2 regions of the Streptomyces ambofaciens ATCC 23877 genome follow, and region 2 is predicted to be linked to the other one. Evidence: riboswitches for the same ligand, from Rfam matches in the RefSeq annotation. Region 2 holds a riboswitch; the other holds the start of a gene.
The links. Region 2 has a riboswitch for cyclic di-AMP ahead of SAM23877_RS26350 (M23 family metallopeptidase). Riboswitches for the same ligand answer to the same signal wherever they lie in the genome.

Region 1 (9,484 bases), 4.6 Mb from region 2:
CGAGACGACGGCCGCGTCGAAGGCCTCGCTCTTGACCGGCAGTGCCTCGGCCGCCCCCGGTGCCACGTCGACCGGCACCTGCGAGCGCAGCGCGGCCTCCACGGCCAGTTGGCGCAGCAGGCGCTCCGGTTCGATGGCGACGACCTCCGAGACGGTGCCCGGGTAGTGGGAGAAGTTCAGCCCGTTGCCCGCGCCGATCTCGATCACCCGCCCGGACAGTCCGGCGAGCAACCGCTCGCGCACACGCCCCATGCCCATCCGGTTCTCGGCGCTCACACTGCACCTGGCATAGCAGCGGGCGAACAGCGGATGGTGCACGCAGTCCCGCGGCACCCCGCGGGAACGGGCGGATCGCAGCGGCATGGGACCTCCCTCACGAGGTGGTGCCTCACCCCCGAGTCTCCCCCTCACGGCCGCCGCGTACCCACCGCGTCGGCGGCTCGTTCCGCCTGGGAGCCGTCCCCCGGGCACCGGGCGGGCTCGCCGGCGCGGTCGCGGAGGCGCGGCGGGCGGGGGTCGCCCGCCTGTCTCCGTGCGGGCCGGCCCCCGCCCGCCGAGGTCAGGGGCGGTCCGCGACGGCGTCGCCCGGGGCGGGCGGGAGCTGCCCGGCCCGGCCGGGCCCTCGGACCGTCCCCTCCGCCGCCGCGGTCAGGGCGCCTCCCGTGCCCGGAACGCGTCCGCGTCCCACGTCCCCTCCAGCCGGGGCGCCAGCCAGCGCGGTGCCGACGAGCGGAACTCGCCCGGCGGGTGGGACGCCGCTCCCGCGGGCACGGCACCGAGGAGGGGTGCGCCGGCCACGTCGGGCAGATCCGCGAGGTTGCAGCGCGAGGCGAGGTCCGGGGCACCGGGCCAGCTGCCGATCACCACGCCGGGCAGTTCCAGCCCGCGGGTCCGCAGCTCACGTGCCGTCAGCTCCGTGGTGTTGAGCGTGCCCAGCCCCGCCGACGCCACCAGCAGCACCGGCGCCCCCAGCAGCCCGGCGACGTCGGCCAGTGTCCCGCCGGCGGCGTCGAAGCGCACGAGCAGCCCGCCCGCACCCTCCACCAGCACCAGGTCGTGCTCGGTGGCCAGCTTGTCCGCGGCCTCTGCCACCTCCGCCGGACGCACCGGTGCCCGGCCGGCCCGACGCGCGGCCGTACCCGGCGCCAAGGGCTCGGGGAAGCGGGCGACTTCGGCCACCGTCACCTCGCCCGCCAGACGCGCCACCTCCTGGGCGTCCCCGGGCTCGTCCGGCCGTACGCCGGTCTGCGCGGCCTTCAGCACGGCCACCGACCGGCCGGCCGCCACCGCAGCCGCGGCCACGGCGGCGGTCACGACCGTCTTGCCGACCTCCGTACCCGTGCCCGTGATCACCAGTACCGGCATCTCATCCCTCCCGCGCCGCCGCGCACACCGCGCGGGCGATCCGTGCCACGTCCGCGTCGCCCGTGACGTACGGCGGCATCGTGTAGACCAGGTCGCGGAACGGGCGCAGCCACACGCCCTCCCGCACGGCGGCCCGCGTCGCCGCCGCCATGTCGACGTCGTGGTCCAGCTGCACCACGCCGATCGCGCCGAGCACCCGCACGTCGCGCACGCCCGGCAGGCCGGCGGCGGGCGCGAGACCCTCCCGCAGGCCCGCCTCGATCCGCTTGACCTCCGCGAGCCAGTCCTGGCCGAGCAGCAGCCCGATCGACGCGCACGCCACGGCCGCCGCGAGCGGGTTGCCCATGAACGTCGGCCCGTGGGCCAGCACCGGCACGTCCCCCCGGGAGATGCCCTCGGCCACCCGCGGCGTGCACAGCGTCGCCGCCATCGTCAGGTAGCCGCCGGTCAGCGCCTTGCCGACACACATCACGTCCGGCGTCACCGCCGCGTGCTCCGCCGCGAACAACGCGCCCGTACGGCCGAACCCGGTCGCGATCTCGTCGAACACCAGCAGCACGCCGTGCGCGTCGCACGCCTCCCGCAGCACGCGCAGATACGCGGGGGAGTGGAACCGCATCCCGCCCGCGCCCTGCACCACCGGCTCCACGATCACCGCGGCCAGCTCGTCGGCGTGCCGCTCGATCACGGACCGCAGGTGATCGGCGTACGTCTCCTCGTACTCCGTCGGCGGCGCGTCCGCGAAGACCTGACGCTGCAGCACCCCCGTCCACAGGTCGTGCATCCCGCCCTCGGGGTCGCACACCGACATGGGCTGCCAGGTGTCGCCGTGGTAGCCGCCGCGCCAGGTCAGCAGGCGCCGCTTGGCGGGGCGGCCCAGCGAGCGCCAGTACTGCAGGCACATCTTGACCGCGACCTCCACCGACACCGACCCGGAGTCGGCCAGGAAGACGTGCTCCAGCCCTTCGGGCGACATGTCGACAAGGAGCTTGGCCAGTCGCACGGCGGGCTCGTGGGTGAGCCCGCCGAACATCACATGGCTCATCCGCCCCAACTGCTCACGCGCGGCCTCGTTCAGCACCGGGTGGTTGTAACCGTGGATCGCCGACCACCAGGACGACATCCCGTCGACGAGCTCGGCCGAGCCGTCGGCCGGCCGCAGCCGCACCCCGCTCGCCGACTCCACGACGAGCGGATCCTGCCGGCCGGGCATGGGGCCGTACGGATGCCAGACGTGCCGACGGTCGAGCGTCAGCAGCTCGTCCACGGTCAGCTCGGGCTCAGGCATTGGGCGCGAGATCCGTTCCGGCGCCACGGCGGCGTACGGCGACCAGGTCGGTACGGACCTCGCCGGCCCCCGCCGGTGCGGCGGGCACGGCGGAGCCGCGGTCCCCCTCGGCCGACACGGAGCCGCAGACACCGCCACCCTCGTGCGACCCGCAGCCGCCACCACTCTCGTGCGACCCGCAGCCGCCACCACTCTCGTGCGACCCGCAGCCGCCACCGCCCTCGTGCGACCCGCAGCCGCCACCCGCCGTGGCCCGGTGCTCGGGCAGGGTGACCTCGCCCGCGCCCTCCACCTCGAACCCGGCGTCCGCGATCATCTCCAGGTCGGTCCTGCCCGCCTGCCCCTCACTGGTGAGGTAGTCGCCGAGGAAGATGGAGTTGGCCAGGTGCAGGGCCAGCGGCTGCATCGTGCGCAGATGGACCTCACGCCCGCCCGCGATGCGCACCTCGACGTCCGGGCAGACGAACCGCGTCATCGCCAGGATGCGCAGGCACCGCTGCGGGGTGAGGTGCCACTCCTTCGCCAGTGGCGTGCCCTCCATCGGGATGAGGAAGTTGACGGGCACGGAGTCCGGGTCCAGCTCGCGCAGTGAGAAGACCACGTCGACCAGGTCCTCGTCGCTCTCGCCCATGCCCGCGATCAGACCCGAGCAGGCGGAGAGTCCCGCAGCGTGCGCCTTGCGCACCGTGTCCACCCGGTCGGCGTAGGTGTGGGTGGTCGTGATGTCCCCGTACGTCGCCTCCGACGTGTTGAGGTTGTGGTTGTAGGCGTCGGCGCCCGCCTCGCGCAGCCGCTCCGCCTGGCCGTCCGAGAGCAGGCCCAGACAGGCGCACACCTCGACGGCCTCGTTCTGCTCCTTGATGGCCTTGATGGTGTCCGAGACGCGGTCCACGTCCCGGTCGGTCGGGCCGCGTCCGCTGGCCACCAGGCACACCCGCTTCGCGCCGCCGGCCAGGCCCGCCGCGGCGGCGCGGGAGGCCTGGTCGGGCTTGAGCCAGGTGTACTTGAGGATCTCGGCCTTGGAGCCGAGCCGCTGCGAGCAGTAGGAGCAGTCCTCGGGGCACAGGCCCGACTTGAGGTTGACGAGGTAGTTGAGTTTCACCCGTCGGCCGAACCAGTGACGGCGCACCTTGCCGGCCGCGGCCACCACATCGAGCAGGTCGTCGTCGGAAGTGGCGAGGACGGCGAGAGCCTCCTCGCGGGTCGGCGTCTCGCGCCGAAGCCCCTTGTCCACCAGCGTGTTCAGCAGATCCATGAGAGCCGATCCTGTCCTAAGGGGCCACCCGGGGCCAAGGAGACTTCGCACAACACTGGCAGATGGACGTGTGGGTATTGCCACACCTCGCGGGGGTGGCGGTACCGCTATCGTCTGTCCACTGCCTACAAATCCTCTGGAGGACCGCTCCATGGCGTTCGGCTGGATCGACGAGCAGGCCCGGGCGCGCCGCGAGGCGGGTCTGGTACGGGTTCTGCGCCCCCGCCCGGCCGACTCGGCGCCGTTGGACCTGGCGAGCAACGACTACCTCGGACTGGCCCGGCACCCGGAGGTCACCGAGGGGGCGGCGCGGGCCGCGCGGAAGTGGGGCGCCGGCGCGACCGGCTCGCGGCTGGTCACCGGCACGACCGAGCTGCACGCCGAGCTCGAACGCGAACTGGCCGCCTTCTGCGGTTTCGAGGCCGCGCTCGTCTTCTCCTCGGGCTACGCGGCCAACCTCGCCGCGGTCACCGCGCTGGCGCCGCACGGCTCCCTCGTCGTCTCCGACGCGGGCAACCACGCCTCGCTGATCGACGGCTGCCGGCTGGCCCGCGGCGCGACCCAGGTGGTGACGCACGCCGACCCGGACGCCGTGCGCAAGGCGCTGGCGACCCACGAGGGCCCCGCTATCGCGGTGTCCGACACCGTGTTCTCGGTGGACGGCGACGCCGCGCCGCTGGCCGGGCTCGCGCAGGCGTGCCGGGAGCACGGCGCCGGGCTGGTCGTCGACGACGCGCACGGCCTCGGCGTCCTCGGCGCGGGTGGCCGGGGTGCCGCGTACGAGGCGGGGCTGGCGGGTGCGGACGACGTCGTCGTGACGGTGACGCTGTCCAAGTCGCTGGGGAGCCAGGGCGGCGCCGTCCTCGGACCGGCCCCGGTGATCGAACACCTGGTCAACGCGGCCCGGACGTTCATCTTCGACACCGGCCTCGCCCCCGCGGCGGCGGGCGGGGCCCTCGCGGCCCTCACCCTGCTGCGCCGCGAGCCCGAGCGGGCGGCGCGCGCACGTGCGGTGGCGGGCGAACTGCACGCACGTCTGACCGCCATGGGCCTGTCCGCGGTGCGCCCGGACGCCGCGGTCGTCTCGGTGCGCGCGCCCTCCCCGGAGGGAGCCGTCCAGTGGGCGGCCGACTGCCGTTCGGCCGGCCTGTCCGTGGGCTGCTTCCGGCCTCCTTCCGTACCCGACGGCATCTCACGGCTCAGGCTGACCGCACGTGCGGACCTCTCCGCGGAACAGGTCGGACGCGCTGTACGGGTGATCGGCGAAACGCGGCCATGAGTCGGCGTGACACGGCCGTGCTTCGCTCGATCCGGCCCGGGATCAGCGGTGGTGGACCGCGTCCGTGAACGACGCCCAGCTCTCGGGGGAGAAGAGCAGCGCGGGTCCGGCCGGGTCCTTGGAGTCGCGCACGGCGAGCAGTCCGGCCCAGGGGCCGGCCGACGGCCGTGCCGTCTCCACGCAGTTGTTCGCTCCGGTGCTGTAGCTGCTGCGCAGCCACCGCAGGCCGGGCAGATCGGTGCCGGCAGGGATGCTCCGGCAGCGGGCGGACGGTGTTCCTGACATGGTGCCTCCTTACGCGCCTGCCGCGGTCGCGGCGATGAAGTCCAACGATTCCTCGGGCGAAAGGGCATGGATCAGAAGGGCGTTGAAGGCCTCGGTGTAGGCCTCTAGGTCTTCTTTCCGTTCGAGATGCAGGCTACTCGTCAAGTGGTCGAGAACGACCACGTCTAGATCAGAAGTGCTCGAAAAAGAGAAGATTACGAAAGGGCCGGTGACACCGATGTGCGCCCCGGCGGCGAACGGCAGGACCTGGAGCCGGACATGAGGGAGGCGCGCGGCCTCGATCAGGCGCGCCAGTTGGCGTGCCATGACTCCGGGGCCGCCCACCTCCCGGCGCAGCACCGCCTCGTCCAGGACCGCGCTCAGCTCCAGCGGCGGCTGCGCCCGCAGCACGTCCTGCCGGGCCAGCCGGACCTCCACCAGCGTGTCCAGCCGTTCCTCCGGCAGTCCGTCCGCCGCGGCGCGCGTCACCGCGCGGGCGTACTCCGGTGTCTGGAGCAGTCCGGGTACCACCGTGGTCTCCAGCGTGCGCATCGCGCTCGCCTGCGACTCCAGGCTGATGAAGTCGCGGTAGGCCGGCGGCAGCACCCCGCGATAGGCGTGCCACCAGTGGTGCCGGCCGCCCGCGTCGTCGGAGCCCGCCAGCATCTCCAGCAACTCCCGCAGCCGGGAGTCGTCCACACCGTAGGCGTCGAGGAGTAACCGCACGTCGGCCGGTTTCGCCCCGCTGGTTCCGGTCTCGATGCGGCTGACCTTCGACTGGTGCCAGCCCACCAACCGGGCCGCCTCGCCGCTGGTGATCCCCGCCGACGTGCGCAGGGTGCGCAGTTCGGCGCCCAGCTTCCGACGACGCACCACGGGACCGTGCTGCATGGGCCACTCCCTTACTCCTTATGGGCCGCCCAAATCCGCTCTGCCGTCGCAGAGTTCACCGCATCGAGCGACAGATATATGCATATCTTGGTGGATCGCCGCCCTTCCCGGCCCTGGTGATGGCAGTCTGGCGGCGAAGCACCAGTCCGGGACCGTACTCGAACCGTCCGCTCCGTGTCGGGTTGCGGTTCCGTGGGAAAGGGACGACGTCGCCATGGCAGACCATCTGGAAGCATCCGTCACTCTGCCGAGCGATTCCGCCTCGGTGGCCGCCGCGCGCACCTACGTGGTCGGCACCCTGACGGAGTGGGGCCTGCCGGCGGGCGCCGATCTCTCCGACACCGTCCGGCTCATCGTCTCCGAACTGGCGACCAACGCGGTCCAGCACACGTTCGGACAGTCGCCCACCTTCACGGTGGACCTGGCGCTCGACCGCGACGAGCGGCTGCGCGTCGGCGTCACCGACAGCCATCCGCGCTTCCCCAAGCGCCTGCCCGCCGCGGTCCAGCAGGACAACGGCCGAGGCATGGTGATCATCCGCTGGCTCACGGCGGAGTGCGGGGGCAGGCTGAGGGTGCGGCCCACGCGCGAGGGCGGCAAGACCGTCTCCATCGAACTGCCCTGGACGCCGCCCGGCCGTCCGGCGGTCGCCGAACCGGCCACGGCCGTGGGAGGGGCGGCGGGAGAGCAGAAGCCTTCGCGGTGAGGTGCCGTCGGCGACCGGCGCGCTGCGGCCGGCGCGCTGCGCCCTGGCCCGGCGCGCGCTGCGGCTGGCGCCCTGCGTCCGGCACGCCGTCGGCTGTGGCGCACCGTCGCCCCCGGTGCGCCGTGGCGCGGTTCCTCCCGCGCCGGGCGGCGGTGCGCGCGACGCCGGGGCCACGCGACCCGAGGGGGTGACGGCGGAACAGGCGCCGTCACCCCCTCGGGCGGGCTACTTGACCCGGCCGTACCAGACGCTGCCGGTCCAGATCTTCTGCAGGCGCACCACGTCCCCGGTCTTCGGAGCGTGCCAGATCTTGTTCTTCCCGGCGTAGATGCCGACGTGGTAGACGCTGCGGCCCGAGTGGAAGAAGACCAGATCCCCGGCCTTGCGGCTCTTGGAGGAGATGTGCCGGGTCTTGTTGTACTGCTGGGCCGCGGTGCGCGGAAGCTTCTTGCCGGCCTTCTTGAACGAGTACAGCGTCAGGCCGGAGCAGTCGAACCTGCCTGGTCCGACGGCGCCATATTTGTAGGGCGCACCTTTCTTGGAGGCCGCGATCTTGAGAGCCTTCGTCGCGTGGCTCGCCGCGGCGGCCTCGGAGGCGACGCCGGGGACCACCACGGAACCGCCCACGGCGGCGAGGGTGAGAGCCGAGGCCGTACCGGCACGGGCCATCAGCGACGGGACACGATTGAGCGCAGACATGCGCAACCCTTCGTCAGCCGCCTGTGAAGGATGACCTGTCGGATTCGGGCTGGCGAAGATGCCCGGCCGCACGGATGCGGCTTCACCCCAAGGGCTGCTCGGTCCGGCGCCTGACTCGCGCAGGCGGTCGTTCCGGCGACCCGTCGTGCTCGGGTCCTCCACTCCTGCCGATCCACTCCTGTCGACCGGTCGTCCGGGCGGCGGCAGGATTCGGCGTCCGCTCGGACCGCCCCGCCGCTGCGGCGGGGGCTTGTCGTCAGTCACGGATCTTGTCTCGCCCCGCGCGGAAATCCCAATGGAACGTGGCTTTTGTGTTGTTACTCACCACTCACCCGTTCGGGTGGACGGCTATGCGTTCGAGTCGTGCCCGGCCGCGGTGGCGACGCCGGGACCAGCGGCGGAGTGGCTCGTTCCGCCGCTTGGGCAGGCGTGTTGCGCAACCGCGGACGGTCGGACATTTCTGGTGTTCCTACGCCGAAAGGGGGTAAGCCGTTTGGTGCGTTTCGAGCCGGGTGGCTCAACTGTCCACAGACGGCGGCAGGCTGACGCGCGCCGTCCGCCGTTCACCGTCCAGGACACGCAGCGCCCGGGCCAGGGTGGCCGCGTGCAGTTCCGTCTCACCCCTGCGGTGCATCAGGGCCAGCGCGTCGCGCAGGGCGGTCGCCTTGCCGACCAGCGCCTGGGCGGCCCGCAGGCCGCGGTAGGTGTCGCCGTCCCGGGCCGGGTTGATGCGCCCGAGGAGATCGACGACCTCGAGGTAACGGTCGATCAGCTCGGCCTCGGCGCGGGTGAGGGCGGGCAGCGGAGGCAGTTCCGGCGGCAGCATGGCGGCTCACCTGGCGCCGGGCGTGGCGGGCGTCGCCCCGCGGCCGGGCACGATGTGATCCACCAGGCCGTGGTCCAGGGCCTGTCGGGCGTCAAGGATCGTCTCCCGCTCGATGTCCGCGGTCACCTGCTCGGGGGTGCGGCCGGTGTGTCGTACGAGAAGTTCCTCGAGGCGGGTGCGGATGCGGGTCGACTCGTCGGCCCGCACGGCGAGGTCGTCGGTGCGCCCCTCCACCGTCTCGATGAGCGAGGGTTGACGGAGCATCACGCGCGCGCCCGGCAACACGGCCCGCCTGCCCGGCGTGCCCGCCGCCAGCAGCACCGCGGCGGCCGTGCCGGCCTGCCCCAGGCACGTCGTCTCCACGTCGCAGGAGACGTGGCGCATCGTGTCGTAGATCGCCGTCATGGCGGTGAAGGAGCCGCCGGGTGAGTTGACGTACAGCGCGATGGCGCGGTCCGGGGCCGTGTGTTCCAGGTACAGCAACCGCGCGGTCACGTCGTTCGCGGAGGCCTCGTCGATCGGTGTGCCGAGGAGGACGATGCGCTCCTCCAGCAGCTTCGCGTACGGATCCACGACCCGGTCGTCGGCGCTCGCGCGCTCGGTGAACTCGGGCGGGGCGTGGCGGGCGGACGGCAGGATCATGACGAACCCCTCCTCGTGGCAGCACCGTTGCCGACGGCACTGTCTCCGTCAGAAATGTACAGGACGTACATCGGTGGGAGGAGGGAGCCGCCAAGGCCGAGGAGGGCTCGGTCGAGTGGGGAGGGGCGCCTCACCGTCCGTTCGGAGGCTCGTGCAGGCCGAACGGGGAGCCCTGGTCGTCCCGGCACAGGGCGAACCGGCCGAACCGTGCGGCCGACCGCGCGTCCTCCGCGCCCCGGTCCCCGACCGATCCGCCCAGCTCACTGACC
Region 2 (21,260 bases):
CGTGCGGCACCCGTCCCGGGCCGTGGGCGGTCAGTACGCCGGCAGGGTGCGCGGGCCCAGGTCGTCCCTGGCGGGAGGGGGCGCGAGGCGGACGGAGGCGCTGAGGACGCTCAGGCCGCGCGGGGCGACGACGACCGGTTCCAGGGTGACCGCGACGACCTCCGGGTGGTCGTCGACCAGCCGGGAGACCCGCAGCAGCAGCTCTTCCAGGGCGGCGGAGTCGACGGGGGCCGAGCCGCGCCAGCCGAAGAGGAGGGGCGCCGTGCGGATCGAGCGGATGAGCGAGCCGGCCTCCCGGTCGGTGACCGGGATCAGCCGGTGCGCCATGTCGCCGAGCAGCTGGGTGGCCGCCCCGGCGAGCCCGAAGGAGAGCGCCGCGCCGGCCGCCGGGTCGATGACCGCCCGTACGACGGTGTCGACGCCGCGCGGTGCCATGCCCTGCACCACCGGGCGCAGCTCCGCGGGCGTCCCGAACAGCTCGGTCAACTCCGCGTACGCCCGCCGCAGTTGCTCCTCGTCCGCGAGGTCCAGGCGTACGCCGCCCAGGTCGGCGCGGTGGCGCAGGTGCGGTGCGGTGGCCTTGAGGGCCACGGGGTAGCCGAGGGTCCGCGCGGCGGCCGCGGCGTCGTCGGGGGTGGGGGCGGGCATCGCGCGGTGGACGCGGATGCCGTACCTGCCGAGCAGCTCGCAGGTCTCCTCGGTGCCGAGCGTGAGCCCCTGCCCGCGCGCGAGGTGCCCGGCTATCAGTGCGGCGGCGCCCTTCTCGTCGATGTCCTCGTACTCCGGCACCTTGCCGGGGTCGGCGGCGTCGCGTCGCCACTGGGCGTAGGCGACCGCCTGGGCGAGGGCGCGCACGCCGCGTTCGGCGGCGGGATAGGCGGGGATGAGGTGGAGCCCTTCCGGCGCCTCGGCGGGCTCGTCGGCAGCGGGAGAGTGCCGCGTGGAGCCGCTTGCGGAAGCCGTCGCCGGGGAGGGGGGCGGGGGCGTCCGTGACCCGTCGGGCGAGCCCGTCCGGGGCCCGGCGGGCGGGGGCGTCCGCGGCTCGGAGAGCGGGGGCGTCCGCGGCTCGGAGGGGGCGGACGCGCCGGGCCCGGCAGAGGCCGCTCGGTCCTCGGCGGTCGACGGAGCCGCCTGTTGGTCGGGGGGCGATGCGGCATGCGGGGTGGCGGGCGCCACCGCCTGCGGGTCGGCGGGCGGTGGCGGCTGTGGCGCCGTGCTCGCCGCCGCGGAGAGGGCTTCCGCGAGCCCGCCGAGCTCCACGTGCACCACGAGGACCGGCTTGGCGGGCACCGCGGCCGCCGCCGAGCGCAGGGCCTCCGCCAGCGCGGCGTCCCCGGCCGAGCCCTCGCCCACCGCGGGGATGGCGGTCACCACCACCGCGTCGCAGGTGTCGTCGGCCAGCGCCCGGGAGAGGGCCGCGTGGAACTCGTCGGCCGAGGCCGCCGTCGTCAGGTCCAGGGGAGGATGCGGCCGCAGCCCCTCGGAGAGGCACGCGTCGTACGTCAGCAGGCCCAGTGACTCCGAATTCCCCAGGATCGCCACCCTGGGCCCGGCGGGCAGCGGCTGGCGGGCCAGCAGCAGCCCCGCGTCGACCAGGTCGGTGATCGTGTCGACCCGGATCACGCCGGCCTGCCGCAGCAGCGCGGAGACCGTCGCGTGCGGGAGCCGCGTCGCCCGTACGGCATGGCCCTGCGGTGCCACCCCGCCGTGGCGTGCGCCCTGTACCACGACCAGCGGCTTGACGGCCGCCGTCCGCCGGGCCAGGCGGGTGAACTTGCGCGGGTTGCCGATGGACTCCAGGTACATCAGCGCGACGTCGGTCTGCGGGTCGTCGTACCAGTACTGAAGGACGTCGTTGCCGGAGACGTCGGCCCGGTTGCCGGAGGAGACGAAGGTCGACACGCCCGTGACACCGGTGACCCCGCCGCCGCGCCGGTGCAGCCGGGACAGCAGGGCGATGCCGATGGCGCCGGACTGGGCGAACAGGCCGATCCGGCCGGGGCGCGGCATCTCCGGGGCGAGGGAGGCGTTGAGCCGCACGTCCGGGGAGGTGTTGATGACCCCGAAGGCGTTGGGCCCGATGATCCGCATGCCGTACGTGCGGGCCTGTCGCACCAGGGCGCGCTGGCGTTCGCGTCCCTCGGGGCCGCTGTCGGCGTAGCCGGCGGAGACCACCACCAGGCCCTGTACACCGTGCTCACCGCATTCGGTGACGACGTCGGGGACGTGCTCGGCGGGCACGGTGACGACGGCGAGGTCGACGGGTCCGTCGATGTCGCGCACCGAGCGGCGGGCCGGCACCCCGTCGAGCGTGTCCCGGCCCTCGGGGAAGGCCCTGTTCACGGCGTACAGCCGGCCGGTGTAGCCCGCGTCGCGGATGTTCCCGAGGATGCTGCGACCGACGCCGCCCGGGGTGCGACCGGTACCGATGACCGCCACGGAGCCGGGTTGCAGCAGCCGCTGGACGGAACGCGCCTCCGCGCGGTGCTCGCGCGCGTACTGCACGGCGAGCGAGCGGTCGGTCGGCTCGAGGTCGAACTCCAGGCGGACCACGCCGTCCTCGAAGCTGCGCTTCTGGGTGTACCCGGCGTCCATGAACACCTTGATCATCTTGGTGTTGGCGGGCAGCACCTCGGCGGCGAAGCGGCGGATGCCCCGCTCGCGGGCGACGGCGGCGATGTGTTCCAGCAGCGCGGAGGCCACGCCGCGCCCCTGGTGGGCGTCCTGGACGAGGAAGGCGACCTCCGCCTCGTCCGCCGGTGCGGAGGCGGGTGTTCCACCGGCGCCGATCCGGTCGTAGCGTACGGTGGCGATGAACTCGCCGCCGATGGTGGCCGCGAGTCCCACCCGGTCCACAAAGTCGTGGTGCGTGAAGCGGTGGACGTCCTTGGCGGACAGGCGAGGGTACGGCGCGAAGAAGCGGTAGTACTTCGACTCGTCGGAGACCTGCTCGTAGAAGCTGACCAGGCGCTCGGCGTCATCAACGGTGATGGGGCGGACGCGCGCGGTGCCGCCGTCGCGCAGCACCACGTCGGCTTCCCAGTGGGCGGGGTACTCGTGCCGGTCCGACGAGGTCTGCATGGGCCCCAGAGTACGGCTCGCGTACGACAACGGCGCGAGGCAGTCTGTGGAGGACGGAAGGTCGGGCCGAGGCCGCGGTCCGACGACCACGCGGGGCTGCGCACAGCCGTCCCGGCACGCTTCACGATGTGGGAAACTGGTCTAGACAAGAGTGGTCTAGACAACATCAGACCCCTGAACACTGAAGGGCAGCATCACATGGCTGAGCGCCGCGTCAACGTCGGCTGGGCCGAGGGTCTCCACGCCCGCCCCGCCTCCATCTTCGTCCGAGCCGCCACGGCCACAGGCGTCCCGGTCACGATCGCCAAGGCCGACGGCTCCCCCGTCAACGCGGCCTCCATGCTGGCCGTCCTCGGCCTCGGCGCCCAGGGCGGCGAGGAGATCGTGCTCGCCTCCGACGCCGAGGGCGCGGACGCCGCCCTGGAGCGGCTGGCGAAGCTGGTCTCCGAAGGCCTCGAAGAGCTTCCCGAGACCGTCTGACCGACGGCAGCACCACCGAGAAAGGCCCGCCCGGATTTCCGGGCGGGCCTTTTTCCTGCCCTGCCCTCGGTCATGGATTTCCCTTTTTATGGGCAGCGGAAATCAGCCCCCCGAATTACCCTGTCTTTGTATACGGCGCTCGTGTTAATAGCGCAGGCTCGGCATGTTTACGGCACGTTGCGAGTTCCTCACACGATCCGCCGCCTCGCCGCCGTCGGCGAAGCGCAGGCGGTGCGCCGGCGTCGACCGCTCCGCGTGCAGGGCCATCAGCGCCCGTGCGCGCTCGCCGTCCCCCCGGGCCACCGCGTCGACGATCGCGCCGTGCTCCGCCCAGCACTCCACCGGGTCGGCCGCGGTCTCCACGGCGTACAGCCAGGCGATCTTGTGGCGCAACTGGGTCAGCAACGCCGCCAGCGAGGGGCTGCCGGCGGCCTGGGCGAGGGTCTCGTGGAACCATCCGCCCAGTGAGCGCAGATCGTCGCTGCTCCCCTGTCTGGCGCGCTCCTGCCCCAGCCGCACCAGCCCGCGCAGGACCTTGAGATGGGCCTCGGTGCGGCGCCGGGCGGCCCGGGAGGCGCCCAGGGGTTCGAGGAGCGTGCGGCTCTCCAGCAGGTCGGCCGCCTCCCGTTCGGTCGGTTCCGCGACACACGCGCCCGCGTGCCGCCGGGTCACCACGAACCCCTCCGCCTCCAGGGTGCGCAGTGCCTCACGGACGGGGACGCGGGAGACGCCGTAGCGGCGGGCCAGGAGTTCCTCGGTGAGGCGGCTGCCGCGCCCGTGGACACCGGAGACGATGTCGTCCCGGATCGCCGTGCACACCGAGTGCGCCGGAATACGCATGCCCCGACCTCCGCCTTAATCCCCGTGAAACGTCGACGATTGACGTGTGTTCAGCGACTCTAGGCCAATGCGGCGGGAATTCCGACGGCGAGGCGGATTCCATGGACAGTTTTTGGACAACGGCCCTGCCGGGAACACCCCTGGAATTGCGAATGCCCCGGCTCGGGGAGCCGGGGCTTTCGAGTGCCGTACGTCTTCGTCAGACGTTCACGCCGTGCGAGCGGAGGTAGGCGACGGGGTCCATGTCCGAGCCGTACTCGGGGCTCGTACGGGCCTCGAAGTGCAGGTGCGGTCCGGTGACGTTGCCGGTGGCGCCGGAGAGGCCGATCTGCTGCCCGGCGTCGACCGACTGGCCCACCGAGACGCCGATGGACGACAGGTGGCCGTATTGCGTGTACGTGCCGTCGTGCATCTTGATCACGACCTGGTTGCCGTACGCCCCGCCCCAGCCGGCCTCGACGACGGTGCCGACGCCGACCGCGTGCACGGAGGTGCCGGTGGAGGCGTGGAAGTCGATGCCCGTGTGGCTGCCGGAGGACCACAGGGAGCTGCCGGCCTGGTAGGCCGTGGAGACGTAGGAGGCGGTGATCGGCGAGACGAACGTGTTGAGGCGCTTGCGCTCCGCCTCCCGCGCGGCGCGCTCCTTGGCCTCGCGCGCCTCCTCGGCAGCCTCGGCGGCCCGCTCCCGCGCGGCCTCCTGCGCCGCCTCACGGGCGGCTGCGTCCAGGGCGGCCTGCTTCTGCGCGGCGGCCTGGGCGTCGATCTCGTCGGCCAGGGAGTCGCCGATGCTGATGACCGGGGTGAGTCCGGTCTGCTCGGCCTGGGGCTCGGCGGCGAGCGCCGGAGCGGCGAGGGTGCCGACGACGCCGGTGGTGGCGAGAGCCGCGACACCCGCCGCGCGGGCGGTGGTGCGGTGCATCCGGCTGGGACGGCGGTGCTTGCCGGTGGCGCGCGTGAACGCCATGTGGAGGCTGGTCCTTTCCTTCCCTCTCGCCTACCGGGTTAGCTGACGGGTTCGGAGGTGGAAGGTCTCCTACGGGCACCCTCGCTGCACGCGCGGGCGTCCGATTCACCCCAGGGACTACGGTGGGTCCCCGGCTCCCCTGGCTCGCGCCGTACGGGGACTCGGCGATGACTGTCCGGTGCCGCGGGTGCGGCGCACTGCCTGACGAACAGCCCGGAAGACGCTAAACGCGGTTGTCTTCAATCCTCAAACGCAACCGGCTTTTTGTAGCGCATGCCACAGGGCAGACACACAGCCTCTCCCTCAATTCGGACAAACGGCGGCCCTGGTGACACTCCGGTCACCAGGGCCCCGAGCGTCTGCCGTTACTCGGCTGCCACCACGGTGACCTCACCGATGCCGAGCGCCTCGACCGGCTCCTTGATCTGTGCCGCGTCGCCGACGAGGACCGTCACCAGACGGTCCACCGGGAAGGCGCTGACGACCGCCGCCGTCGCCTCCACGGTGCCCGTGGCGGCGAGTTGGCGGTAGAGCGTCGCCTGGTAGTCGTCGGGCAGGTGCTGCTCGACCTGGTCGGCCAGCGTGCTCGCGACGGCCGCCGCCGTCTCGTACTTCAGCGGCGCCACGCCCACCAGGTTCTGAACGGCGACGTCACGCTCGGCGTCGGTGAGTCCGCCCTCGGCGAGCTTGCGCAGCACCGTCCACAGGTCCGCCAGGGCCGGACCGGTGTTGGGGGTGTCGACGGAGCCGCTGATGGCCAGCATGGCGGCGCCCGTACCGTCGGGCGCGGAGCGCAGGACCTGCCCGAACGCCCGGACGCCGTAGGTGTAGCCCTTCTCCTCGCGCAGGACGCGGTCCAGGCGCGAGGTGAGGGTGCCGCCGAGGCAGTAGGTGCCGAGCACCTGGGCGGGCCACACGCGGTCGTGCCGGTCGGAGCCGGTGCGGCCGATGAGCAGCTGCGTCTGGACGGCGCCGGGACGGTCCACGATGACGACCCGGCCCCGGTCGTCGGCGGTCACCGGCGGCACGGGCCGCGGCTCGGCGGCGGAGCCGGTCCACGCGCCCAGCGTCTCGCCGAGCAGCGCGTCGAGGTCCACGCCGGTGAGGTCCCCGACGACCACGGCGGTGGCCGTGGCCGGCCGGACGTGCTTCTCGTAGAAGGCGCGTACCGCCGCGGAGTCGATGTTCGCGACCGTCTCCTCGGTGCCCTGGCGGGGGCGCGACATGCGCGTCCCGGCCGGGAACAGCTCCTTGGAGAGCTCCTTGGCGGCTCGGCGGGCGGGGTTGGCCAGCTCGTGCGGGATCTCGTCGAGCCGGTTGCGGACCAGCCGTTCGACCTCGCCGTCCGCGAACGCGGGCGCCCTGAGCGCGTCGGCGACCAGGCCGAGGGCCTTGGCGAGCCGCGAGACGGGCACCTCGAGGCTCAGCCGGACGCCGGGGTGGTCGGCGTGCGCGTCGAGCGTGGCCCCGCAGCGCTCCAGCTCGGCGGCGAAGTCCTCGGCGGAGTGCTTGTCGGTGCCCTCGGAGAAGGCCCGCGCCATGATCGTGGCGACGCCGTCGAGGCCGGCCGGCTCGGCGTCCAGGGGGGCGTCGAGCAGCACCTCGACGGCGACGACCTGCTGGCCGGGGCGGTGGCAGCGCAGCACGGTCAGGCCGTTGTCCAGGCTGCCGCGCTCCGGAGCGGGGAACGCCCACGGCCTGGGCTCGCCGGCCTGCGGCTGCTGGTGGAATTCCATGGTGGCGAGCTCGGTCACTTGGCCGCCTCCTCGTTCTCGTCGGTGGCGTCGTTCACGTCGGCGGGGGCGGTGGGCTCGTAGACGAGCACCGCGCGGTTGTCGGGGCGCAGGCGGGCCTTGGCGACCTCCTGGACCTCCTCCGCCGTGACCTCGAGCACCCGCTGCACGGCGGTGAGGGCGAGCTGCGGGTCGCCGAACAGGACCGCGTACCGGCACAGTTCGTCGGCGCGGCCCGCGACCGTACCCAGGCGGTCCAGCCACTCGCGCTCCAACTGGGCCTGGGCGCGCTCCATCTCCTCGGCGGTGGGCCCCTCCTCGGCGAACCGGGCGAGCTCCTCGTCGATGGCGGTCTCGATGACCGGCACCTCCACGTCACCGGACGTCTTCACGTCCAGCCACCCCAGGGAGGGCGCTCCCGCGAGCCGCAGCAGACCGAATCCGGCGGCGACGGCCGTGCGGTCGCGGCGCACCAGTCGGTTGTACAGCCGGGACGACTCGCCGCCGCCCAGGACGGTGAGGGCCAGGTCGGCGGCGTCGCACGCGCGCGTGCCGTCCTCCGGCAGGCGGTAGGCCGCCATCAGGGCGCGGGCCGGAACCTCCTCCTCGACGACCTCGCGCAGCTCCTCGCCCATGACGTCGGGCAGCGAGCCGTCCCGGGGCGGCTGCTTGCCGTCGTGCGAGGCGATGGAGCCGAAGTACTTCTCGACCCAGGCGAGGGTCTGCTCGGGGTCGATGTCGCCGACGACCGACAGCACCGCGTTGTTCGGCGCGTAGTACGTGCGGAAGAACGCGCGCGCGTCCTCCAGGGTCGCCGCGTCCAGGTCGGCCATCGAGCCGATCGGCGTGTGGTGGTAGGGGTGGCCCTCCGGGTAGGCGAGGGCGGTGAGCTTCTCGAACGCCGTGCCGTAGGGCACGTTGTCGTAGCGCTGGCGGCGCTCGTTCTTGACGACGTCCCGCTGGTTCTCCATCGACTCGTCGTCCAGGGCGGCGAGCAGCGAGCCCATGCGGTCGGCCTCCAGCCAGAGGGCGAGCTCCAGCTGGTGGGCGGGCATGGTCTCGAAGTAGTTGGTGCGCTCGAAGCTGGTGGTGCCGTTGAGCGAGCCACCGGCGCCCTGCACCAGTTCGAAGTGGCCGTTGCCCTTGACCTGGGCGGAGCCCTGGAACATCAGGTGCTCGAAAAGGTGAGCCAGGCCGGTGCGCCCCTTGACCTCGTGGCGCGAGCCGACGTCGTACCAGAGGCACACCGCCGCGACCGGGGTCAGGTGGTCCTCGGAGAGCACCACGCGCAGGCCGTTGGCCAGGCGGTGCTCGGTCGCTGTCAGGCCGCCGGAGTCTGCCTGGGCTGTGGCCGTGTGACCCATGGGCATGTACGTCCCTTCGATCGCGGAATCTTGGTGGAATCATCGGGCGGAGCCGCGGAAATCCGCCGGTCCCGCCACTGTATGCAAGCGTGCGGGCCACCGGTGAAGTTCCCGCACCTCCTACGCCGAGAGCGAGAACGGGGTTGGCGGCCCGGCGGGGACGAGGGCGTACCCTGCGGGCAGCGCCGGGCCGGGCAGCCCGTGACGGGTCCTGGTCGGTCGCTGTCAGTGCCGCGGTCCACAATGGACCGCGTCAGATCACCGTTCACGCTTCAGCAAGGAGCCGGCAGCGATGGCCCGCCGTAGTACGAAGACCCCGCCGCCCGACGACTCGTACGAGGAGAGGATCCTCGACATCGACGTCGTCGACGAGATGCAGGGCTCCTTCCTCGAGTACGCGTACTCGGTCATCTACTCCCGTGCGCTCCCGGACGCCCGCGACGGCCTCAAGCCGGTGCACCGCCGCATCGTGTACCAGATGAACGAGATGGGTCTGCGGCCCGAGCGCGGGTACGTGAAGTGCGCCCGTGTCGTCGGCGAGGTCATGGGCAAGCTGCACCCGCACGGCGACGCGTCGATCTACGACGCCCTGGTGCGCATGGCCCAGTCCTTCTCCATGCGCGTGCCCCTGGTGGACGGCCACGGCAACTTCGGCTCGCTGGGCAACGACGACCCGCCGGCCGCCATGCGGTACACCGAGTGCCGGATGGCCGAGGCGACCAGCCTCATGACGGAGTCCATCGACGAGGACACCGTCGACTTCGGTCCCAACTACGACGGCCAGGAGCAGGAGCCGGTGGCGCTGCCCGCCGCCTTCCCGAACCTGCTGGTCAACGGCGCCTCCGGCATCGCGGTCGGCATGGCCACGAACATGCCGCCGCACAACCTGCGCGAGGTGATCGCGGCCGCCCGGCACCTGATCCGGTATCCGAACGCCGACCTCGAAGCCCTGATGAAGCACGTGCCGGGCCCCGACCTGCCCACCGGCGGCCGGATCGTCGGCCTGCCCGGCATCCGGGACGCCTACGAGACGGGACGCGGCACGTTCAAGATCCGCGCGACGGTGTCCGTGGAGACCGTGACGGCCCGCCGCAAGGGCCTGGTCGTCACCGAGCTGCCCTTCGCGGTCGGTCCCGAGAAGGTCATCGCCAAGATCAAGGACCTCGTGGGCTCCAAGAAGCTCCAGGGCATCGCGGACGTCAAGGACCTCACCGACCGCGAGCACGGGCTGCGCCTGGTCATCGAGATCAAGAACGGCTTCGTGCCCGAGGCGGTCCTGGAGCAGCTCTACAAGCTGACGCCGATGGAGGAGTCCTTCGGCATCAACAACGTCGCCCTGGTGGACGGCCAGCCCCTCACCCTGGGCCTCAAGGAGCTGCTGGAGGTCTATCTCGACCACCGCTTCAACGTCGTACGGCGCCGCAGCGAGTTCCGCCGCAGCAAGCGCCGCGACCGCCTGCACCTGGTCGAGGGGCTCCTCACCGCCCTGGTCGACATCGACGAGGTCATCCGTCTCATCCGCTCCAGCGAGAACTCCGCGCAGGCCAAGCAGCGCCTGATCGAGCGGTTCTCGCTGAGCGACATCCAGACGCAGTACATCCTGGACACGCCGCTGCGCCGGCTCACCAAGTTCGACCGCATCGAGCTGGAGTCGGAGAAGGACCGGCTGAACGCGGAGATCGAGGAACTGACCCGGATCCTCGACTCGGACGCGGAGCTGCGCAAGCTGGTCTCCGCCGAACTGGCGGCGGTGTCCAAGAAGTTCGGCACCGACCGGCGTACGGTCCTGCTGGAGTCGTCCGGGGCCCCGGTGGCCGCGGTACCGCTCCAGGTGGCGGACGACCCGTGCAGGGTGCTGATCTCCTCGACGGGGCTGATCGCCCGCACCGCGAACGACGAGCCCCTGGTCACGGAGGCGGGCGCCAAGCGCGTCAAGCACGACCTGATCGTCTCGGCGGTGGCGGCCACGGCCCGCGGCGAGGTGGGCGTGGTGACGTCCGCCGGCCGCCTTCTGCGGGTGAACGTCGTGGACCTCCCCCAGCTCCCGGAGCCCATGCCCACGCCGAACCTGTCCGGCGGTGCGCCGCTGGCGGAGTTCATCTCGCTGGAGGACGACGAGACGGTCATCTGCCTGACCACGCTGGACGAGTCCTCGCCCGGTCTCGCGCTCGGTACCGAGCAGGGCGTCGTCAAGCGGGTGGTGCCCGACTACCCGTCCCACAAGGACGAGTTGGAGGTCATCTCCCTCAGGGAGGGCGACCGGATCGTGGGCGGCGCCGAGTTGCGCACCGGCGACGAGGACCTGGTCTTCATCACGGACGACGCGCAACTGCTGCGCTACCAGGCCGGACAGGTCCGCCCGCAGGGCCGCCCCGCGGGCGGCGTGGCGGGCGTCAAGCTCGCCGAGGGCGCGAAGGTCATCTCCTTCACGGCGGTGGACCCGGCCGCGGAGGCGGTGGTCTTCACGGTCGCCGGTTCGCGCGGCACGCTCGACGACTCCGTACAGACCACGGCCAAGCTCACGCCCTTCGACCAGTACCCGCGCAAGGGCCGTGCCACGGGTGGCGTGCGCTGCCAGCGGTTCCTGAAGGGCGAGGACTGCCTGGCCTTCGCCTGGGCCGGCGCCACCCCGGCGCTCGCCGCGCAGCGGAACGGCTCGCCGGCCCAGCTCCCGGACATCGACCCGCGCCGCGACGGCTCGGGCGTGTCCTTGCCGAAGACGGTGTCCGTGGTGGCGGGACCGGCCTAGACACCGTCCGGGGAGGCGGGCGGCGGCTCCACGCCGCCCGGTTCCTCCCCTTCGAGGTCCTCGACGTGAGGGTTCGCGGCGTCGGGGTCCTCGACGTGAGGGTTCGCGGCGTCGGGGTCCTCGACGTCGGGCTCCTCGGCCTCGGGGTCCGGTACGTAGCGCAGGACGCCCCACATGCCGTGCTCGTCGGCGGGCGGGGCGTCCGCGGCACGGCGGCACGCGTCGAGTTCCGCACGGAGGGCCGGCGCGTCGATGCCGGAGCCGATGAGCACCAGCTGGGTGCGACGGGCCTCGGCGGCCGGCCAGGGCTCCGGGTGGAACCGCAGGAAGCGCCCGACGGCATGGACGGCGTACCTGTTCCGCGTGTCGTACGGGCCGAAGTCGACGTAGCCCTTGATCCGGTACAGGCCCTCGGGCCGGCTGTCGAGGAACGTCATGAGGCGGCGCGGGTCGAGGGGAACGCCGGAGGCGAACGACAGGGTGTCGTAGGCGGCGTGCAGGTGCTCGGCGTGGGCGCCGCCTCCCGAGTGGTCGTGCAGGTCGTCGAAGGACAGCTGCCCCACCCGTTCCTCGCCGGGCCGGCAGTCGTAGAGGAACTCGGGGTCGATGCGGCCGTACGTCGCGGGCACGACGGCGGCGCGGTCGCCGAGCGAACGGACGAGGGCGATCACCCGCTCGGCGTCCGGAGCCCGGTCGGTCTTGTTGACCACGATCAGGTCGGCGAGCGCCAGGTGCCTGTCGATCTCGGGATGCCTGACGCGCGTGGCGTCGAACTCGGCGGCGTCGACGACCTCGACGAGCCCGCCGTAGACGACGCCGGGCTGCTCGCTGGCGAGGAGCATGCGCACGAGTTCCTGCGGCTCGGCCAGACCACTGGCCTCGATGACGATGACGTCGATGCCGGCGCCCGGGCGGGCGAGCCGCTCCAGGTACCCGTCCAGGTCACTGGCGTCGACGGCGCAGCACAGGCACCCGTTGCCGAGCGAGACGGTCGAGTCGCCGAGTGCGCCGGCGACCGCCATCGCGTCGATCTCGATCGAGCCGAAGTCGTTGACGATGGCACCGATACGGCTGCCTCCACTGCGGTGGAGGAGGTGGTTGAGGAGGGTGGTCTTTCCGGAGCCGAGGAATCCGGCGAGTACGACGACCGGAATCTGCTGCGGAGTCGGGCGCTGCCCCACCGTGCGACCTCTCTCTCACCCACGCGTACGCCGGCCCGCGGCAGCGCGTACACCCACGTACGGAATTGCCTGATCAGGATACGAGCCGCCGCGGTCGGCGCGGAGTGAACGATTGTTAGCAGCGCTCGCGGGGCAGACGTTGGACAAGGCGCCGGACCGTGCGACCCTCGCTTCCCTCCGTGCGCCTCCTCTCCGCCTCCCCGCCGATCAGCGCCGCTCGGCACTCTGGAGGCGGCAAGCGCCGCCCAGCTCGCCGGTCCCCGTCAGCCGACCCGCACTCGACGACCGGCGGCGGGGCCGCCTGATTCGGGGGTTGACATGGCCACACGGAAAAACATCACGGGGAGGTTCGGCTCCGCGGCGACCGGTGCTCTGGTCGCCACGGCAGGGTTGACGCTCGCCGCACACCGGCGGCGGCTGGAGAAGGCCCGACTGCACGAGCGACGGCTGGAGCTGGAGGAGCTGGCGATCCGGCGCGAGTCCCTGGCGCATCAGCAGCGCATGCACTGGGAGTTGCTGACGAGGGCGATCGACGACCCGTCCCTGGCCGAGGTCATCGACACGTACGACAAGGACATCCCAGCGGCGAGGCGCCGCCAGTTCTTCTACGCCAACGCCTGGTACGTGAACCTCTACCACGTCTACCGGGCCGGGCTCCTGGACCGTGAGGAGCTCTACGCGGCCCTGCGCGAGTTCTTCCAGAGCCCGGTGTTCCGCGAGTACTGGGAGGCGTCGCGGCACATGCGCGCCTCCCTCAGCGAGACCTCGGAGGAGGCACGCGTGGGCCGCATGGCCGACGGTCTCGTCCAGGATCTCGACGAGGCGGACACGGACGAATGGTGGGTCGTCGGCACCCCGCCGACCGACTGAGGCCGGGCGGTTCCGGCGAACGGGTCAACACACCGACGGCAAGGAGGCACCTCGGGGTGTCTTTTCGGCCATGCGGTCACAGAGGCCTCTCACACACCAGTAGCGTGTGTTCTCCGCCACTCTGTCCAGACTGATTGTTCATAAGGACCGGTACCTTTGAAGATCGTGCGCCGCATCGGTGTGCCTCCCAGCGCCCGTGGCAGTTCCTCCGGATCCACCTGCCCCGACGTGTTCGAACTGAGTGACGGCAACTTCGCCGTCATCGGCACCGAGGCCACCGAGGCGCTGGAACGGGAGCTACCCGCCGACGCCGCCCGCGCCGACTACGAACGCATCGTCGTCGTGAGCCGGGAAACCCTGATCCGCGCCAAGGCGGACATCCCCGACGCCTGACGTCGCCATCCACGTCTCCGGCCGCGTCCACGTCACCCGCGCCGGGCACCTCACCGGCGAGCAGTCCGGCACCCCGTCCTCGCTCGACGCTCCTCCGACCAGGCCTGGCGCCCGAACGGCACCAGGCCTCTCGCACGTGCCGGTCCCGGCCGGCGCCGGTGGCGGCGAGGCGCCGCCCGGGCTCCGTGCCGCCACGGCCACGACCGGAGCAATCCTCAGGCGCGGCTGGAAGTCGCCGAGAGCGAAGTCAGGTTAGGCTCACCTCTGTGAGTACGTGCTCAACCGTCTCCCGGGACCTCGACGAGCCCGTCGCCGGCACCGCGCCCGTGGCGAGGACCTGGTTGCTGCTCGAACAGCCCGGCCCGTGGGGTGCCAAGGCGCTCACGGCGAGCCACCTGGATCCCGCGCTCGGACGCGCCCTGGAAGCCGCGGCGAAGGGCACGGGCGTGCGCGTCGCCCTCATCCGTCGGCCCGGACGCCACGCCGACCGCGGCACCCCGGACGCGCGCCGGGTGTACGCGGCCCACACCGTGCCGGGAAACGTGTGGCTGCACGCCACCACACTCACGGACCCCCGTCGGCTGCTCGACCTCGATCTCGCCGCCCTCGGCAGGGGCGACGCCCGGTCCTTCGACTCGGCCCTCGGCGGCGGCCCGCACCGCGGGGAGCCGCTGGCCCTGGTGTGCACCAACGGCAAGCGCGACCGGTGCTGCGCGCTCCTCGGCCGGCCACTGGCCGCCGAGCTGGCCGCCTCCGGGGCGGGTGACGTCTGGGAGGTCACCCACCTGGGCGGTCACCGCTTCTCCCCGACGGTGCTCGTGCTGCCCCACGGATACGTCTACGGGCGGGTCCGGGCCCACACCGTCGAAGAGATCATCGGCGGCGCCCGGGAGGGCCGGATCGTGACCGCAGGATGCCGGGGGAACTCCGCCTGGGAGCGGCCCGGGCAGGCGGCCGAGCTGGCCGTGCGCGCGGCCCTCGGCGAGGACACGGCCGGGGCCCTGCGCGTCGTTCGGACGGAGGGAGCCGCGCCGGGCTGGGAGGTGACCCTGGCCCACGGCGACGGACGGCACTGGCGGGTCACCGTCGACCACGGACCGTCGGCGCCCCCGCGTCCGGAAAGCTGCGGGGCGTCGGTGCTGGGATCGCCGGCGCGCATGGAGGTCACGGCGGTACGGGAACTGTCGGTGACGGCGGCGCTCGCCGGCTGAGCGGCGCCTCGGCGCGCACCCGGCCCGCCCTCCGCCGGCGGCGACGATCAGGAGATCCGCGCCACACCCCTCTACGGCATGCCGCCGCCTCCCACGTACCGTCATGGGTATGAGCTCCACTCCCCCCGCACGCCGCCTGCGCCTCGGCCTGCCGCGGCGGGTCTTCTCCCAGGTGCTGCTGATGCAGCTGGCGATCGCCGCGGGAGTCGCCGTACTCGCGACCGGGTTGTTCCTGGCGCCGCTCGGCGACCAACTGGACGACCAGGCGATGCGCCGGGCGCTCGCGATCGCGCAGACCACGGCGCAGCAGCCGCGGGTGGCCGAGGAGCTGCGGACCACGCGCCCGGCTCCGGACGGCCCGGTGCAGCGGGAGACGGAGCGCATCCGGAAGGCCACGAAGGCGGAGTACGTCGTCGTGATGGACCGGCAGGGCGTGCGCTGGTCGCACACCGACCCGGAGCGGATCGGCGAGGTCGTCTCCACCGACCCGGGGCAGGCGCTGGCGGGCCGCGAGGTCATGGAGATCGACGACGGCACCCTGGGGCGTTCCGCGCGCGGCAAGGTGCCGCTGCGCGCCGGCGACGGTTCCGTCGTCGGCGCGGTGTCGGTCGGCATCGCCTACGACAGCGTCCGCGCGCGACTGGTCCACGCCATTCCCGGCCTGTTCGCGTACGCCGGGGGCGCACTGGCCGTCGGCGCGCTGGCCGCCTGGCTCATCTCACGCCGGGTGCAGCGGCAGACCCGGGACCTGGCCTTCTCGGACATCGCGGGGCTGCTCGCGGAGCGCGAGGCCATGCTGCACGGCATCCGGGAGGGGGTCGTCGCCCTGGACCGCGGCGGCCTGGTCCGGCTGCTCAACGACGAGGCGCAGCGCCTGCTGGGCGTCGGCGCCGAGGCCGTCGGCCGCTCCCCCGAGGAGGCGCTCGGCCCGGGCCGTACGGCCGATGTCCTGGCCGGCCGGGTGACCGGCACCGACCTGCTCACCGTTCGCGGTCAGCGGGTACTGGTCGCCAACCGGATGCCGACCGACGACGGCGGTGCCGTGGCCACGCTGCGGGACCGCACCGAGCTGGAGCAGCTCGGCCGGGAACTGGACTCGACGCGCGGCCTGATCGACGCCCTGCGCGCGCAGGACCACGAGCACGCCAACCGCATGCACACCCTGCTCGGGCTGCTCGAACTCGAGATGTACGACGACGCCGTGGAGTTCGTCGGCGAGGTGGTCGCCGATCACCGGGTGACGGCGGAGCAGATCACCGAGCGGATCCAGGACCCGCTGCTGGCCGCCCTGCTGGTCGGCAAGGCGACCGTCGCGGCGGAACGGGGAGTCGCCCTGTGGGTGTCGGACCGTACGCGGCTGCCGGACCGCCTGGTCGACCCGAGGGGGCTCGTGACCGTGGTCGGCAACCTGGTCGACAACGCGCTCGACGCCGCCGCGGGATCGCCGCACGCGCGGGTGGAGGTCGAGTTGCGGGCGCAGGGGCGCGCCGTCACGCTCACGGTGCGCGACACGGGGCCCGGCGTCCCGGCGGAACACCGCGAGTCGGTGTTCACGGCGGGATGGTCGACCAAGGAGCGACCGGCGCACCGGCAGCGCGGTATCGGGCTGTCGCTGGTCCGCAGGCTGGCCGAGCGGCAGGGCGGCAGCGCGACCGTCGAGACGGCGTACGGCGGGGGCGCGGAGTTCGTCGTCGTCCTGCCCGAGGCGCTGACCGGGGCCGACCCGGAACCGGCCCTCACCGCGCCCGCCACCCCCGCTCCCATGAGCACCGCCACCGCCACCGCCACCGCCACCGAGGAGGAGGCCCGATGATCGAGGTCCTGGTCGTGGACGACGACACGCGGGTCGCGCGGGTCAACGCCGCCTACGTCGAGAAGGTGCCGGGCTTCCACGTGGCCGGTCAGGCGCACAGCGCGCTGGAGGCGCTCCGCGGTGTGGAGACGCTCCCCCGTGTGGATCTGGTCCTGCTGGACCACTACCTGCCCGACCGGACCGGTCTGGAGGTCGTCCAGGAGATGCGGCGGCGGGGCCACCAGACCGACGTGATCATGGTGACGGCGGCGCGGGACGTGGCGACCGTTCAGGCAGCGATGCGCCAGGGCGCTTTGCAGTACCTGGTCAAGCCGTTCGCCTTCGTGGGGCTGCGCGCCAAGCTGGAGGCGTACGCGGAGCTGCGGCGCACGCTCGACGGCGGTGGTGAGGCGGAGCAGGCGGAGGTCGACCGCATGTTCGGCGCCTTGTCGGCTCCGTCGGAGCCCGGGCTGCCCAAGGGGCACTCCCCGACCACGGCCGAGCTGGTGCGCCAGTGCCTGATGAAGGCCGACGGCGCTCTGTCCGCGCAGGAGATCGCCGACCTGACCGGGGTGAGCCGGCAGACCGCGCAGCGCTACCTGAAGCTCCTGGAGCGCACGGGCCGGGCCAGGCTGACCCTCAAGTACGGGGACGCGGGCCGCCCGGAGCACCGTTACGAGTGGGCGACCCGCACCTGAGCGGCACCGCGCCGCCGGAGCCGCCTACACGGCCCCCGCCCCGGTCAGCGACCGCACCTCCGTCTCGGCGTGCTTGGCCTCGTCCGGCACCTCGGGCGAGGTGACGGTGCCCAGCCAGCCCGCGAGGAAGCCCAACGGGATCGAGACCAGGCCGGGGTTCTGCAACGGGAAGAACTGGAAGTCGGCGCCCGGGAACAGCGACTGCGGGGTGCCCGACACCACCGGGGACAGCAGCACGAGAACCACGGCGGGGACGAGGCCGCCGTAGACGGCCCACACCGCGCCGCGCGTGGTGAAACCGCACCAGAACAGCGAGTAGAGCAGCACGGGCAGGTTTGCGGACGCCGCGACGGCAAAGGCGAGGCCCACGAGGAACGCGACGTTGAGGTCCCGCGCGAGCAGGCCGAGTGCGATGGCGACGGCGCCGGTCCCGACGGCGGCGACACGGGCCACGGCGACCTCGCTGCGCGGTGCGGCGTCACGGCGCCGCAGGGACGCGTACAGGTCGTGGGCCACGGAGGCGGAGGAGGCCAGGGTGATGCCGGCGACCACCGCCAGGATGGTGGCGAACGCCACGGCGGCGACGACCGCGAACAGAACCGTCCCCCCGGTGGACCCCGCGCCGCCGCCCAGGTCGAGGGCGAGCAGCGGGACCGCCGTGTTCCCGGCCGCGTTCGACGCTCGCACGGCATCCGGCCCGACCAGGGCGGCGGCGCCGAACCCGAGCACGATCGTCATCAGGTAGAAGCCGCCGATGAGGCCGATCGCCCAGACGACGGACCGCCTCGCCGCCCGGGCGGTGGGCACGGTGTAGAAGCGGGACAGGATGTGCGGCAGCCCGGCCGTGCCCAGCACCAGGGCGAGGCCCAGGCTGATGAAGTCGAAGCGTGAGGTCCAGTCCCCGCCGTAGGCCAGACCGGGCGCCAGGAACGCGTCGCCGTGACCGCTGCGTTCGGCCGCCGCGCGCAGCAGCCGGTCGAAGTCCCCGTGGAAGCGGACCAGGACGAGCGCGGTCAGTGCCACGGTCCCGCCGAGCAGCAGCACCGCCTTCACGATCTGGATCCAGGTGGTGGCCCGCATGCCGCCCAGCGACACGTAGATCACCATGAGGGCGCCGACGCCGATGACCGTCCAGGTCCGCGCCGCCTCGGTGGTGCCGCCGAGCAGCAGCGCGACCAGACTGCCCGCGCCCACCATCTGCGCCACCAGGTACAGGACGGAGACGGTGACCGACGAGGTGCCCGCGGCGATCCGCACCGGCCGCTCACGCATCCGTGCCGCCACGACGTCGGCGAGGGTGAACCTTCCGCAGTTGCGCACCAGTTCGGCGACGAGGAACAGGACCACGAGCCAGGCGACCAGAAAGCCCACCGAGTACAGCATGCCGTCGTAGCCGTAGAGCGCGATGAGCCCGGAGATGCCGAGGAAGGAGGCGGCCGACATGTAGTCACCGGCGATGGCAAAACCATTCTCCATCGGGGAGAAGAGCCGGCCGCCCGCGTAGAACTCCTCCGCCGAGCCGTGCCGGTTGCGGCTCACCCAGGTGGTGATCGCCAGCGTGACGGCGACGAACGCGCTGAACAGGAACAGCGCCAGGGTCTGGTGGTCGCCCGTCACGATGCGCTCCCTCGCGCTCCGCGCGTCAGTTCCTGGGTGTCCCAGCGCAGTTCCAGCGCGGCCCGGTCCCTGCGCAGTCGCGCGTGCCGGGCGTAGGCCCAGGTGAGCAGGAACGTGCTGAGGAACTGCCCGAGCCCGGCAAGCATCGCCACGTTCACCGCTCCGGCCACGGGCCGGGCCATCAGCGCGGGCGCCGTCGTGGCGGCCACGACGTAGGCGGCGTACCACCCCAGGAAGGCGACGACCGCCGGCACCACGAACCGCCGGTACCTGCTGCGGACCTCCTGGAAGGCCGCACTGCGCTGGACCTCCAGATACACGTCGGCCGCGATCCGGTCCGGGTCCTTCGCCCGCTCCCGGCGCATCGAAGGCAACGCCCCCTCGGGGCCCCGGGCGCCGGGCGACTCGCCCCAGCCGGAGGCCAGGGCGTCGTACCACGGGTCGTCGTATCCCGGACACGAGGAACCCTCCGGGGAGGGCGGGTCCAGGGCGCCGCGGTGATCCACCGCGCTTTCGGGACCGCCCCCGGCACCGCGAAGACGATCATTGCTTGACTGCATGCCCAAGGATGGACAGAACGGGAAGATCCCCGACTCTTCTTCCCCTCACGCTTCACCCCATCAGGTGACTGTGTCCCCTGGAGGGCGCCGGGCCCCTCCCGTACGCGTACCGGCCTTCCCCTACGCGTCACGCACCTCCCCGGGCGCGGAACGCACCAGGAGTACTGTCCGGGCCACACACCGGAGCCGGACCCGGTTCGTCGTCCCGGGCCCGGCTCACCGGTGGCGCATGGTCACGCGTCGATGCGCGACCGGTCCAGCGTCGCCGCCGAACTGGAGATGAACTCCTTGCGGGGAGCGACGTCATTGCCCATCAGCAGGTCGAAGACCTGCTCGGCGGATTCCAGGTCGGTCAGGTTGATCCGGCGCAGGGTGCGGAGCCGGGGGTCCATGGTCGTCTCCGCCAGCTGGTCGGCGTCCATCTCGCCCAGACCCTTGTAGCGCTGGATGGAGTCCTTGTAGCGCACGCCCTGGCTCTGGAGCTCCATGAGCTTGTCGCGCAGCTCCCGGTCCGAGTACGTGTAGACGTACTTGTCCTGGCCCTTCTTCGGCTGCACGAGCTCGATGCGGTGCAGCGGCGGCACCGCCGCGAAGACCCGGCCCGCCTCCACCATGGGCCGCATGTAGCGGTGGAACAGCGTCAGCAGCAGGGTGCGGATGTGGGAACCGTCCACATCGGCGTCCGTCATCATGATGATCTTGCCGTACCGGGCCGCGTCGATGTCGAAGGTACGGCCGGACCCGGCTCCTATGACCTGGATGATCGCGCCGCACTCGGCGTTCTTCAGCATGTCGGTCACGGAGGACTTCTGGACGTTGAGGATCTTGCCGCGGATCGGCAGCAGCGCCTGGAACTCGGAGTTCCGGGCGAGCTTCGCCGTACCCAGGGCGGAGTCTCCCTCGACGATGAACAGCTCGCTGCGGTCGACGTCGTCGCTGCGGCAGTCGGCGAGCTTCGCGGGCAGCGAGGAGGACTCCAGGGCCGTCTTGCGGCGCTGGGCGTCCTTGTGCTGGCGGGCGGCGATGCGGGTCCGCGCCGCGGCGACGGCCTTCTCCATGACGACGCGGGCCTGCTGGGCGGCGTCGCGCTTGGTGGAGGTGAGGAACGCCTTTAGTTCCTTGCTGATGACGTTGTTCACGATCCGGCGGGCCGCCGAGGTGCCGAGGACCTCCTTGGTCTGGCCCTCGAACTGCGGCTCGGCGAGACGGACGGTCACGACCGCCGTGAGCCCCTCCAGGGCGTCGTCCTTGACGATGTCGTCCTCGGCGACGCGGAGCATCTTCTTGGCCCGCAGCGCCTCGTTCATGGTCTTGGCCACCGCCTGCTCGAAGCCGGCGACGTGGGTGCCGCCCTTGGGCGTGGCGATGATGTTGACGAAGGACTTGAGGGTGGTGTCGTACCCCGTGCCCCAGCGCATCGCGACGTCGACCCCGAGGTCGCGGGTGACCTCGGTGGGCGTCATCTGGCCGTGCTCGTCGAGGACGGGGACCGTCTCCTTGAAGCTGCCCTGTCCGCTGAAGCGGAGGACGTCGCAGACGGGCCTGTCGGCAGCCAGGAACTCACAGAACTCGCTGATGCCGCCGTCGAAGCGGAAGGACTCCTCGCCCTTGCTGCCGCCGTCGCCGAGTCCGAACTCGTCGCGGACGACGATGGTCAGTCCGGGCACCAGGAACGCGGTCTGGCGGGCGCGCTGGTGCAGCGTGTCCAGGGAGAGCTTGGCGTCCTT

Region 1: it holds a riboswitch for cyclic di-AMP, as region 2 does, so the genes downstream of both, SAM23877_RS06055 (C40 family peptidase) here and SAM23877_RS26350 (M23 family metallopeptidase) in region 2, are expected to answer to the same signal.

Annotation. Positions count from the first base shown of each region.
Region 1 is NZ_CP012382.1:1,353,357-1,362,840, reverse strand. Features, by position in the region: gene SAM23877_RS06095 (class I SAM-dependent methyltransferase) at 1-363, opposite strand, end outside; gene bioD (dethiobiotin synthase) at 649-1,365, opposite strand; gene SAM23877_RS06085 (adenosylmethionine--8-amino-7-oxononanoate transaminase) at 1,367-2,653, opposite strand; gene bioB (biotin synthase BioB) at 2,646-3,908, opposite strand; gene SAM23877_RS06075 (8-amino-7-oxononanoate synthase) at 4,060-5,187, shown strand; gene SAM23877_RS06070 (DUF397 domain-containing protein) at 5,230-5,472, opposite strand; gene SAM23877_RS06065 (helix-turn-helix domain-containing protein) at 5,482-6,342, opposite strand; gene SAM23877_RS06060 (ATP-binding protein) at 6,557-7,048, shown strand; gene SAM23877_RS06055 (C40 family peptidase) at 7,274-7,747, opposite strand; cyclic di-AMP (ydaO/yuaA leader) riboswitch at 7,751-7,973, opposite strand; gene SAM23877_RS06050 (hypothetical protein) at 8,265-8,573, opposite strand; gene SAM23877_RS06045 (ATP-dependent Clp protease proteolytic subunit) at 8,580-9,215, opposite strand; gene SAM23877_RS06040 (VOC family protein) at 9,346-9,484, opposite strand, start outside.
Region 2 is NZ_CP012382.1:5,906,150-5,927,409, reverse strand. Features, by position in the region: gene SAM23877_RS26365 (bifunctional acetate--CoA ligase family protein/GNAT family N-acetyltransferase) at 31-3,081, opposite strand; gene SAM23877_RS26360 (HPr family phosphocarrier protein) at 3,280-3,561, shown strand; gene SAM23877_RS26355 (GntR family transcriptional regulator) at 3,706-4,401, opposite strand; gene SAM23877_RS26350 (M23 family metallopeptidase) at 4,601-5,365, opposite strand; cyclic di-AMP (ydaO/yuaA leader) riboswitch at 5,378-5,542, opposite strand; gene SAM23877_RS26345 (M16 family metallopeptidase) at 5,731-7,119, opposite strand; gene SAM23877_RS26340 (M16 family metallopeptidase) at 7,116-8,468, opposite strand; gene SAM23877_RS26335 (DNA gyrase/topoisomerase IV subunit A) at 8,755-11,211, shown strand; gene SAM23877_RS26330 (CobW family GTP-binding protein) at 11,208-12,392, opposite strand; gene SAM23877_RS26325 (DUF6082 family protein) at 12,711-13,262, shown strand; gene SAM23877_RS26320 (hypothetical protein) at 13,419-13,655, shown strand; gene SAM23877_RS26315 (ferredoxin family protein) at 13,922-14,866, shown strand; gene SAM23877_RS26310 (sensor histidine kinase) at 14,976-16,679, shown strand; gene SAM23877_RS26305 (response regulator) at 16,676-17,356, shown strand; gene SAM23877_RS26300 (solute symporter family protein) at 17,381-18,973, opposite strand; gene SAM23877_RS26295 (DUF485 domain-containing protein) at 18,970-19,533, opposite strand; gene SAM23877_RS26290 (DNA gyrase/topoisomerase IV subunit B) at 19,767-21,260, opposite strand, start outside.